DNA from 2 places in the Enterobacter sp. UPMP2052 genome. Region 1 is predicted to be linked to the other one. Evidence: predicted binding sites of a transcription regulator. Region 1 holds the regulator's gene; the other holds the start of a gene.
The links. Region 1 encodes Fur, which represses iron uptake genes when iron is present. Its sites were predicted from a motif close to ATAATAATGAGAACNACTATCAA; they were not measured.
Positions count from the first base shown of each region.

Region 2: ACWKX3_RS00775 (Nramp family divalent metal transporter) is a predicted target of Fur. The motif match lies at 2,044-2,066, and genes of this name have one in related genera.

Region 1 is NZ_JBSKJR010000001.1:2,035,925-2,040,396, forward strand. It holds gene ybfF (esterase) at 1-622, shown strand, start outside; gene ybfE (LexA regulated protein) at 752-1,039, shown strand; gene fldA (flavodoxin FldA) at 1,195-1,725, shown strand; gene fur (ferric iron uptake transcriptional regulator) at 2,017-2,463, shown strand; gene chiQ (ChiQ/YbfN family lipoprotein) at 2,607-2,936, opposite strand; gene chiP (chitoporin ChiP) at 2,979-4,376, opposite strand.
Region 2 is NZ_JBSKJR010000001.1:163,127-167,598, reverse strand. It holds gene mgrA (L-glyceraldehyde 3-phosphate reductase) at 1-250, shown strand, start outside; gene ypeC (DUF2502 domain-containing protein YpeC) at 376-717, shown strand; gene ACWKX3_RS00775 (Nramp family divalent metal transporter) at 765-2,003, opposite strand; gene ACWKX3_RS00770 (NupC/NupG family nucleoside CNT transporter) at 2,349-3,536, shown strand; gene ACWKX3_RS00765 (EAL domain-containing protein) at 3,584-4,472, opposite strand, start outside.

The sequences.
Region 1 (4,472 bases):
TAATCATGGCCTTTCCGGGCGTTCGCCTGACATGACTTACGCGGCGATGGCGCAGGATTTGCTGGATACGCTGGATGCACATCAACTTGAGAAGGTCACTTTAGTCGGGCATTCCATGGGTGGCAAAGCGGTGATGGCGCTGACGGCGCTGGCACCGGAACGTATTGCTGGCCTGGTGGTGGTTGACGTGGCCCCCGTGGATTACGACGTGCGTCGCCACGACGAGATTTTCGCGGCGATCAATGCGGTCACGGAGTCTGGCGTGTCTACCCGTCAGCAGGCCGCAGCCGTCATGCGTGAACACCTCGATGAGGAAGGCGTGGTGCAGTTCCTGCTTAAATCCTTTGTCGACGGCCAGTGGCGTTTTAACGTCCCGGTACTTTGGGATCAGTATGCTCACATTGTCGGCTGGCAGCCGGTTCCCGCCTGGCAGCACCCTACCCTCTTTATTACCGGCGGCAATTCACCCTACGTGACCGAGGCGTACCGCGACGCACTGCTGGCGCAGTTCCCACAGGCTCGCGCGCACGTCATCGCCGGGGCGGGCCACTGGGTTCATGCAGAAAAACCGGAGGCGGTCCTGCGCGCTATCCGCCGCTATCTTACTGATACGGCGAATTGATTAAAAAGAGAGCGACTGGAAGACAGAGGGCTTCCAGTCGTTGGCGTGTCGTTTTCGGTGATGTATGATGGCGCGCTTATCGCCCGGGCATTAACAGGGCGGCTTGTTTTCCCCCGAAGTCTCTGAATCATGGCCAAAGAACAAACGGACCGTACGACACTAGACCTGTTCGCGAATGAGCGTCGCCCGGGACGACCCAAGACGAATCCGCTTTCGCGTGATGAACAGCTGCGTATCAATAAACGCAACCAGCTTAAACGCGATAAAAATCGTGGGCTTAAGCGTGTCGAACTGAAGCTCAACGCTGACGCTGTCGATGCGCTAAACGAGCTGGCCTCCGCCCGTGATATCAGCCGCAGCGAATTGATTGAAGAGATGCTGATCGCTCAGCTCAACGCGTTACGCAGCAAGGCATAAGTCTGAAAAACCCCCGTATTTCCCTTTTCATGTAGCACAGAGTGCAGTCCTGCGCGATAGCTGTTTCCGCAGGGTTGCCAGTTCTGCTATTATTGCCCTTATCCGTGGACAAATTGCGCCACCATACCATTAAGTTTCAAGAGGTTATTTTACTCATGGCAATCATCGGCATTTTCTTCGGCAGTGATACCGGCAATACCGAAAATATCGCAAAAAACATTCAAAAACAGCTCGGTAAAGACGTTGCCGATGTACATGACATCGCCAAAAGCAGCAAAGAAGACCTCGAAGGTTATGACATCCTGCTGCTGGGTATCCCGACCTGGTACTACGGCGAGGCGCAGTGCGACTGGGACGATTTCTTCCCGACGCTCGAAGAAGTGGACTTCAACGGCAAGCTGGTCGCCCTGTTTGGCTGCGGCGACCAGGAAGATTATGCGGAATACTTCTGTGATGCGCTGGGCACCATCCGCGACATCATTGAGCCACGCGGCGCGGCGATTGTCGGCCACTGGCCAACGGCGGGCTACCACTTTGAAGCGTCCAAAGGCCTGGCAGACGACAACCACTTCGTGGGTCTGGCTATCGACGAAGATCGTCAGCCAGAACTGACCGCTGAGCGTGTCGAAAAATGGGTGAAGCAGGTCCGTGAAGAACTGAACCTCGACGACATTCTTAACGCCTGATTTTCCTGCGGCGCAACTGCGGTTGCGCCCGCATGCCAGGTAAAACCGATTAAATTAATTGCTACAAACTTTTAACTTTTTCGCTCAGACCTGTACAATATCCCCCTGATAAAAAGTGGGCTCCATCGAACAAGTTTGTTGGTGATACCACGTTTTTATAAGCATACTTTGCCTGAGACTTGCAGTTTTCATTTAGCCATGGCAGTTCTATAATGAGACGCATTATCCCAGGTGCATTTTCTGTCACTTCTTCTTTTGAAGTGAAACGTTTAGCAACAGGACAGATTCCGCATGACCGACAACAATACCGCATTAAAGAAGGCTGGCCTGAAAGTAACGCTTCCTCGGTTAAAAATCCTTGAAGTGCTTCAGGGGCCAGACAATCACCATGTCAGTGCGGAAGACCTTTACAAGCGTCTTATCGACATGGGCGAAGAAATTGGGCTGGCAACCGTTTATCGTGTGCTGAACCAGTTTGATGACGCGGGCATTGTTACCCGTCATAATTTCGAAGGCGGTAAATCTGTTTTCGAGCTGACCCAGCAACACCACCACGATCATCTGATCTGCCTCGACTGCGGCAAGGTCATTGAGTTCAGCGATGATTCTATTGAATCACGCCAGCGTGAAATTGCCGCGCGCCACGGTATCCGTCTGACTAACCACAGCCTGTACCTGTATGGACACTGTGCGGAAGGCGATTGCCGCGAAGATGAGCACGCGCACGACGCGAAATAAGCAAACTTTCATACTCTGAGCCAGCCGCAAGGTTGGCTTTTTTTTTGCCTTAAAAAGCCCAGTGGCGCTGCGCTTACCGGGCCTACGGGCGATGACACCTCTGTAGGTTCGGTAAACGCAGCGCCACCGGGCGTCAAACAGCGCTATTGGTTATTATTACGAATTTCCTGCCAGATCTTATCGCAACGCTTCTCGACTTCCTGCTCGTTACCGGTCTGACGCGCCTGAATACAGGCCTGGTAATCCATCACGCGGACATTCTCCTGCGTCGCGAACTGTTCATGCGCTTTCTCTTTCTTCAGCACATTCAGCACGCTCTGGCAGGCTTCAACTTTCTCCGGCGAGCCTTGCGCGGTATTGATACAGGCGCTATAGGCCTCTTTCAGACGCGAATCTTCTTTCGGGGCCTGAGGCTGCGCACAGGCCACCAGCCCTGTTGCCAGCATCGCGACCATGACTACTTTTCTTTTCATCTGCCGTCTCCGTTTCGGCGGGCCACGCCCGCCGGGGTTTCATCAGAAAATAGTGAATGGCGCGATGACCATGAATTTCACGTCACGTTCATCCTGGAAGATATTGCCGTAACCGCCCGCATAGCTTGGGATATCGGAGTGGTTGTCATACTGCGTGAAGTGCAGTTTGAACATGGTGCCCTTGGCACGCCCGTCCTGCAGGGTGTAGCTAGCATCCAGACTGTAGGAGGACTCTTTCAGGCGGTAATTAGGATCGTAGTACGCATCCGGGGTTGCCATATCAGCAGGCTTCGCGTCCCACGCGTAAGCATAAGAAGCACCGACCGCCCAGCCTGGCAGATTCCAGTTTTTCAGGTCATACATTGCACCGAAGAAGACGGCTTTTTCACCGTCGGCGTTGAAGTCAGAGCGGTTATCCCACCAGATATCCAGACGACCGTTTGATGAGGCGTATGTTGGGGTCATACGCTGCAGGAAGTAACCCTGCTGCCCTTCCGCCTTCACCCACGTCCCTTCCAGACGCAGGTCAACCTGGCCCACCTTGTAACCGAAGGTCAGCGCCTGCAGCCATGCGGTACCGTCGTAGATATCGTTAACGGTGCCGTTGCTGGCTTTATCACGCGTGCCATAGAACTGATAGCTGGTGCTCAGCGGGCTGCCCACAACGTCGAATTTGTAGCTGGCTTTCGCGAAATACTGATCGATATAGCCTTCAGCCTGTCCGAAGGCGGCTTCCAGTACCAGGTCGTTTTTGAAGTCATACTTCGCACCCAGGGAGTGGAGGTAGTCCACTTTAGTGGTTTTATCGTTCTGGTAGAACTTATCCATCTCAATGTGCCACGGCGCTTTGTACTCGTTGGTCCACATATAGGAGAAGCTCAGCGCCCCGGCGTCACCGTAGTCAAAATTGGCCCCCGCTTCTGCGCCCTGATAGGTACCCGGCATGAAGCTCCAGTGTGGGGCTAGCAGCGTCTGTCCGGTTGGCTGAATATAACCTGCGCGCGCCCATACCGGGCCGTATTTGAATTTCGCCGCGGCCTTATAGAGGCTGATGCCGCTCTTATCCCCGGACCAGTCTTCGTCATAGGCTTTATTGCTGGAGGAGAATGCGATTTCGTTCGGGTGACCGCTGTCGCCGTTTTCCGCCATTTCTATTGCGGTAAACGCCGCAATATCCAGGCCAAACATATCCGCGGCATAACCCGACTGGAAGTCCAGGTTGGCGTTCCAGGTGGAGTGTGAAAGGTTGGTTTTGTATTTGTCTTCAGTGACGTCTTTACGGTCACGCTCACGCTGCCAGTAATAAATTCCGCCCGTGAGGGTTGAATCATCAATGAAACCTTCTGCTTTAGCCTCTGGCGCAATCACCAGGCCCGACATTGCTGTCACACCGGCAATTGCCAGCGCCAGCGCACTACGTTTGCCACTGAACGTACGCATAGATTATTCCTCTTTGACGAATTAAAAACGCCTGAACGGCGAAAAATATAAAAAGACCTAATGGTCAGGGGTAGTTAGAAATACCCTCGAATTAAC
Region 2 (4,472 bases), 1.9 Mb from region 1:
CAACCCCGATCAGTTGACCGAGGAAAAGCTGGTTAAAGTCCGCAAGCTGAATGCATTGGCCGAAAGCCGGAACCAGAAGCTGTCGCAGATGGCACTGGCCTGGATCCTGCGCCACGATGCCGTGACGTCTGTGCTGATTGGTGCCAGTAAAACGGCGCAAATTGATGACGCAGCAGGCATGCTCGAGAATCGGCATTTCTCGACAGAGGAACTGGCGAAAATTGACGCGATCCTTAGCGGGTCAGAATAAACCCGTTTTTAGCATTTCGTGCTCTCGTTGACGAATTCGGAGTTGAGGCGATGATACGAGTCTTTACCAACTCGTAATATTGCGTTAACAGGCCACACAAGGCCCCGATCGTGAAGGAGAAAAGTATGTTCAGGTCACTGATTCTGGCTGCCGTTTTACTGGCTGCTGCACCGCTGGTTGCTAACGCGGGCGAAATCACCCTGTTGCCATCCGTAAAATTACAAATTGGCGATCGTGATAATTACGGTAACTACTGGGACGGCGGTGGCTGGCGCGACCGCGATTACTGGCACCACCATTATGAATGGCGTAAAAACCGCTGGTGGAAGCACGACAATGGCTATCATCGCGGCTGGGACAAACGCAAAGCCTATGAACGCGGCTACCGTGAAGGCTGGCGCGATCGCGACGACCATCGCGGTGGCAGAGGTCACGGCAGAGGCCATGGTCACGGCCATCATCATTAATGAACAAAGGAGCCTCGCGGCTCCTTTTTCTTTTTGCTTTTTTTTATTTATAACCCTAATGCCGTTCCTGCCAGCAGCCACAGGTTGAGCACCACCACCACCACCACGATGGCCCACCCCGCTCTTTTCACCAGCGTGGTGTTCACTAACTCCCCCATCAGCGATTTGTCACTGGTAAATATCAGCAGCGGCACCAGCGCCAGCGCGATACCAAAACTCAGTAAGACCTGACTCATCACCAGAATACGGGTGGGATCCAGCCCCATCAAAATGACGATGAAGGACGGCAGCATTGTGACCGCGCGACGTACCCAGAGCGGAATATGAAAGCGCACAAAGCCCTGCATTACCACCTGCCCGGCCAGCGTACCCACCACGGTTGAGGAGAGGCCGGCAGCCACCAGGCTAAGCCCGAAGATGGTCGCCGCGGCGTGGCTAAGTAAGGGTTCGAGAGTCAGATAGGCCTGATCAAGATCGGCGACGCCCGTATGGCCATTAAAATGGAAAGCGGCAGCTGCGGTTGCCATCATCGCCAGGTTCACAAATCCGGCAATGGTCATGGCAATCGCCACGTCCCATTTGGTGGCGGAGTAACGGTCTTTACGCGTTCCGCCGTGCAAATCCTGGGTTAATGAAGAGTGGAGATAGATAACGTGCGGCATGATGGTTGCGCCCAGCACCCCTGCCGCCAGGAATACGGCTTCGGTATTAGGCAGGCTCGGGATCGCCATCCCTTTACCGAGCTGCACCAGATTCGGCTGAGAAAATACCAGCTCAACAATATAGGCTGCGGCCACAAACAGCAGCAGACCACCAATCACCTTTTCGAGCGGTTTTTGCCCGCGACGCTGCAGCATCAAAATCAGGAACGTCGCAATCCCGGTCAGCACGGCACCCTGCAGCAGCGACACGCCTAAAATCAGCTTGAAGCCGATAGCCGCCCCGATAAATTCGGCGAGATCGGTCGCCATGGCGATAATTTCCGCCTGGATCCAGTACAGCCACACCGCCGGACGCGGATAGTGGTCGCGGATCTGCTCCGCCAGGTTTTTACCTGTGGCGATACCCAGCTTTGCCGAAAGCATCTGGATCAGCATCGCCATGAAGTTGGCCCAGACTACCACCCACAGCAGCTTATAGCCGAAGCTGGCCCCGGCCTGAATGTTGGTCGCAAAATTACCCGGATCGATATAGCCAATAGCAGCAATGAACGCAGGTCCCATTAACGCGAACCGCAACTTGCGCGCTGCTCTGCCACTGCTACCCTCTACGCGACTGTTTGTCATGTCTGCCTCTGGAAATATAGCCTTTGCTATGTTTTATGCTATCAAAATGAGAATGATTATCAAGACCATTTAGGTGGTTAAAAATGATTTCATTGATAGCTAAGAACAATAGGTGGGCAGGTGGTGCGACATCACAGATTGTGAAAATGCGCAGTCATTTGTGAAGCGTAGCACACAAACTTAACTTTTCACTCATTTACCTAACATAACAAAAATGTATTGTTGATCACTATTTTTGAGACTCGTCACAGGATGTAACTATAGTGTGGCCTTGATCTCGTTTTCTTTGCGCTTGTTACATAGAATGTGCACGGAAATTAAACCTGCCTCATATTTGGAGCAAATATGGACCGCGTCCTTCATTTTGTCCTGGCACTCGTTGTCGTTACTGCGCTTGCGTTGCTGGTCAGCCATGACCGCAAAAAAATCCGCATCCGCTTTGTTGTTCAGCTTCTGGTTATTGAAGTTTTACTCGCGTGGTTCTTCCTGAACTCCAACGTGGGACTCGGCTTCGTCAAAGGCTTTTCCGAAATGTTCGAAAAACTGCTCGGTTTTGCCAACGAAGGGACCAATTTCGTCTTCGGTAATATGAACGATCAAGGCCTGGCGTTCTTCTTCCTGAAAGTGCTGTGCCCTATCGTCTTTATCTCTGCGCTGATTGGTATTTTGCAGCACATCCGCGTGTTGCCTGTTGTTATCCGCGCTATCGGTACCGTGCTGTCAAAAGTGAACGGTATGGGCAAACTGGAATCTTTCAACGCCGTAAGCTCCCTGATCCTCGGTCAGTCTGAGAACTTTATCGCGTATAAAGACATCCTCGGCAAAATGTCCCGCAATCGTATGTACACCATGGCTGCAACGGCGATGTCTACCGTTTCCATGTCGATTGTTGGCGCATACATGACCATGCTGGAGCCAAAATACGTTGTTGCGGCACTGGTTCTGAACATGTTCAGCACCTTTATCGTTCTGTCTCTGATCAACCCGTACCGTGTTGAAGAGGGCGAAGAGAACCTGCAGATGGCAAATCTGCATGAAGGTCAGAGCTTCTTCGAAATGCTGGGTGAATACATTCTGGCGGGCTTTAAGGTTGCGATTATCGTTGCGGCAATGCTGATCGGCTTTATCGCCCTGATTTCAGCCCTGAACGCCCTGTTCGCGGCGGTGCTCGGTATCTCCTTCCAGGGCATTCTGGGCTATATCTTCTACCCTGTTGCCTGGGTAATGGGTGTTCCGGCTCACGAAGCGCTGCAGGTCGGCAGTATCATGGCCACCAAGCTGGTGTCTAACGAATTCGTTGCAATGATGGATCTGCAGAAAATTGCCAGCACGCTCTCTCCGCGCGCAGAAGGCATCCTCTCTGTGTTCCTGGTTTCCTTCGCCAACTTCTCATCCATCGGTATTATCGCCGGTGCGATTAAAGGTCTGAACGAAGAACAGGGCAACGTGGTTTCTCGCTTTGGTCTGAAGCTGGTGTACGGTTCGACGCTGGTCAGCGTGCTCTCCGCCTCTATCGCGGCGCTGGTCCTGTAACCCATACCGTGAAATAAAAACCGGGAGCCTTGTGGCTCCCGGTTTTTTTATGCCTGCAATTCGCTTAGCGGCGCGGGTTTGCCGATGAGATACCCCTGCAGATAATCCACCCCGAAGCGCAGCAGCATCTCCCGCTGCTCCGGTGTCTCTACATATTCAGCCACCACGCAGAGCGATTTCGTCTTCGCCAGATTGCATATTGACTGGACGATCATCGCGTCCATGCTGTCACTACAGATATCTTTGACGAAGCAGCCATCAATCTTAATGATGTCAGCCTGCAGGCGTTTGAGGCGCTCGTAGTTGGCGTATCCCGTGCCAAAATCATCGATTGCTATGCGGAAGCCATACTCCCGAAGCGTCTGGATATTTTTAATGCTCGCCCCGGAATTAGAGAAGGCCTGCTCTTCGGTTATTTCGATGACCACTGCATTTGGGCTGACAAAATAGCGCTCAAAGAGCTGAATTATCTCGCTCGCCGCCTCTTTTTGCATCAGCGTCAGCGGCATCAGGTTGACGGAGAAACGCGTTTCGGCGTGTGGTTCCGGGTGGTTCTTAAGCCATTCCAGAAGGCTTTCAACCACGCTCATATCAAACCGATGGCTCAGGTTAAACTGGGCAACAAGCGGGATAAAGCGGTCAGGTGTGATGATTTCGCCCTCGCTCTCTATACGGGTCAAAATCTCGTAATACCCCTTCCCCTGCGCGTTCTGGATGGGCTGCGCGTACAGACGAAGGCCACCTTCTTCGAGCGCCCGCTTAATGCGGCCCAGCATCAACACCCGATCCGTTGTCTGGCCCGAGACGGTCTCCAGGCTGTTGGTCAGCCCCAGAACGCGGTGGTTGGCGCAGGATTGTTCTGCAAGCCAGCTCAGCTGGCCCAGCATAGGGTGCAAGTGCTCACCGCCTTCCACTTCGCCCCACGCTGCACCGAAC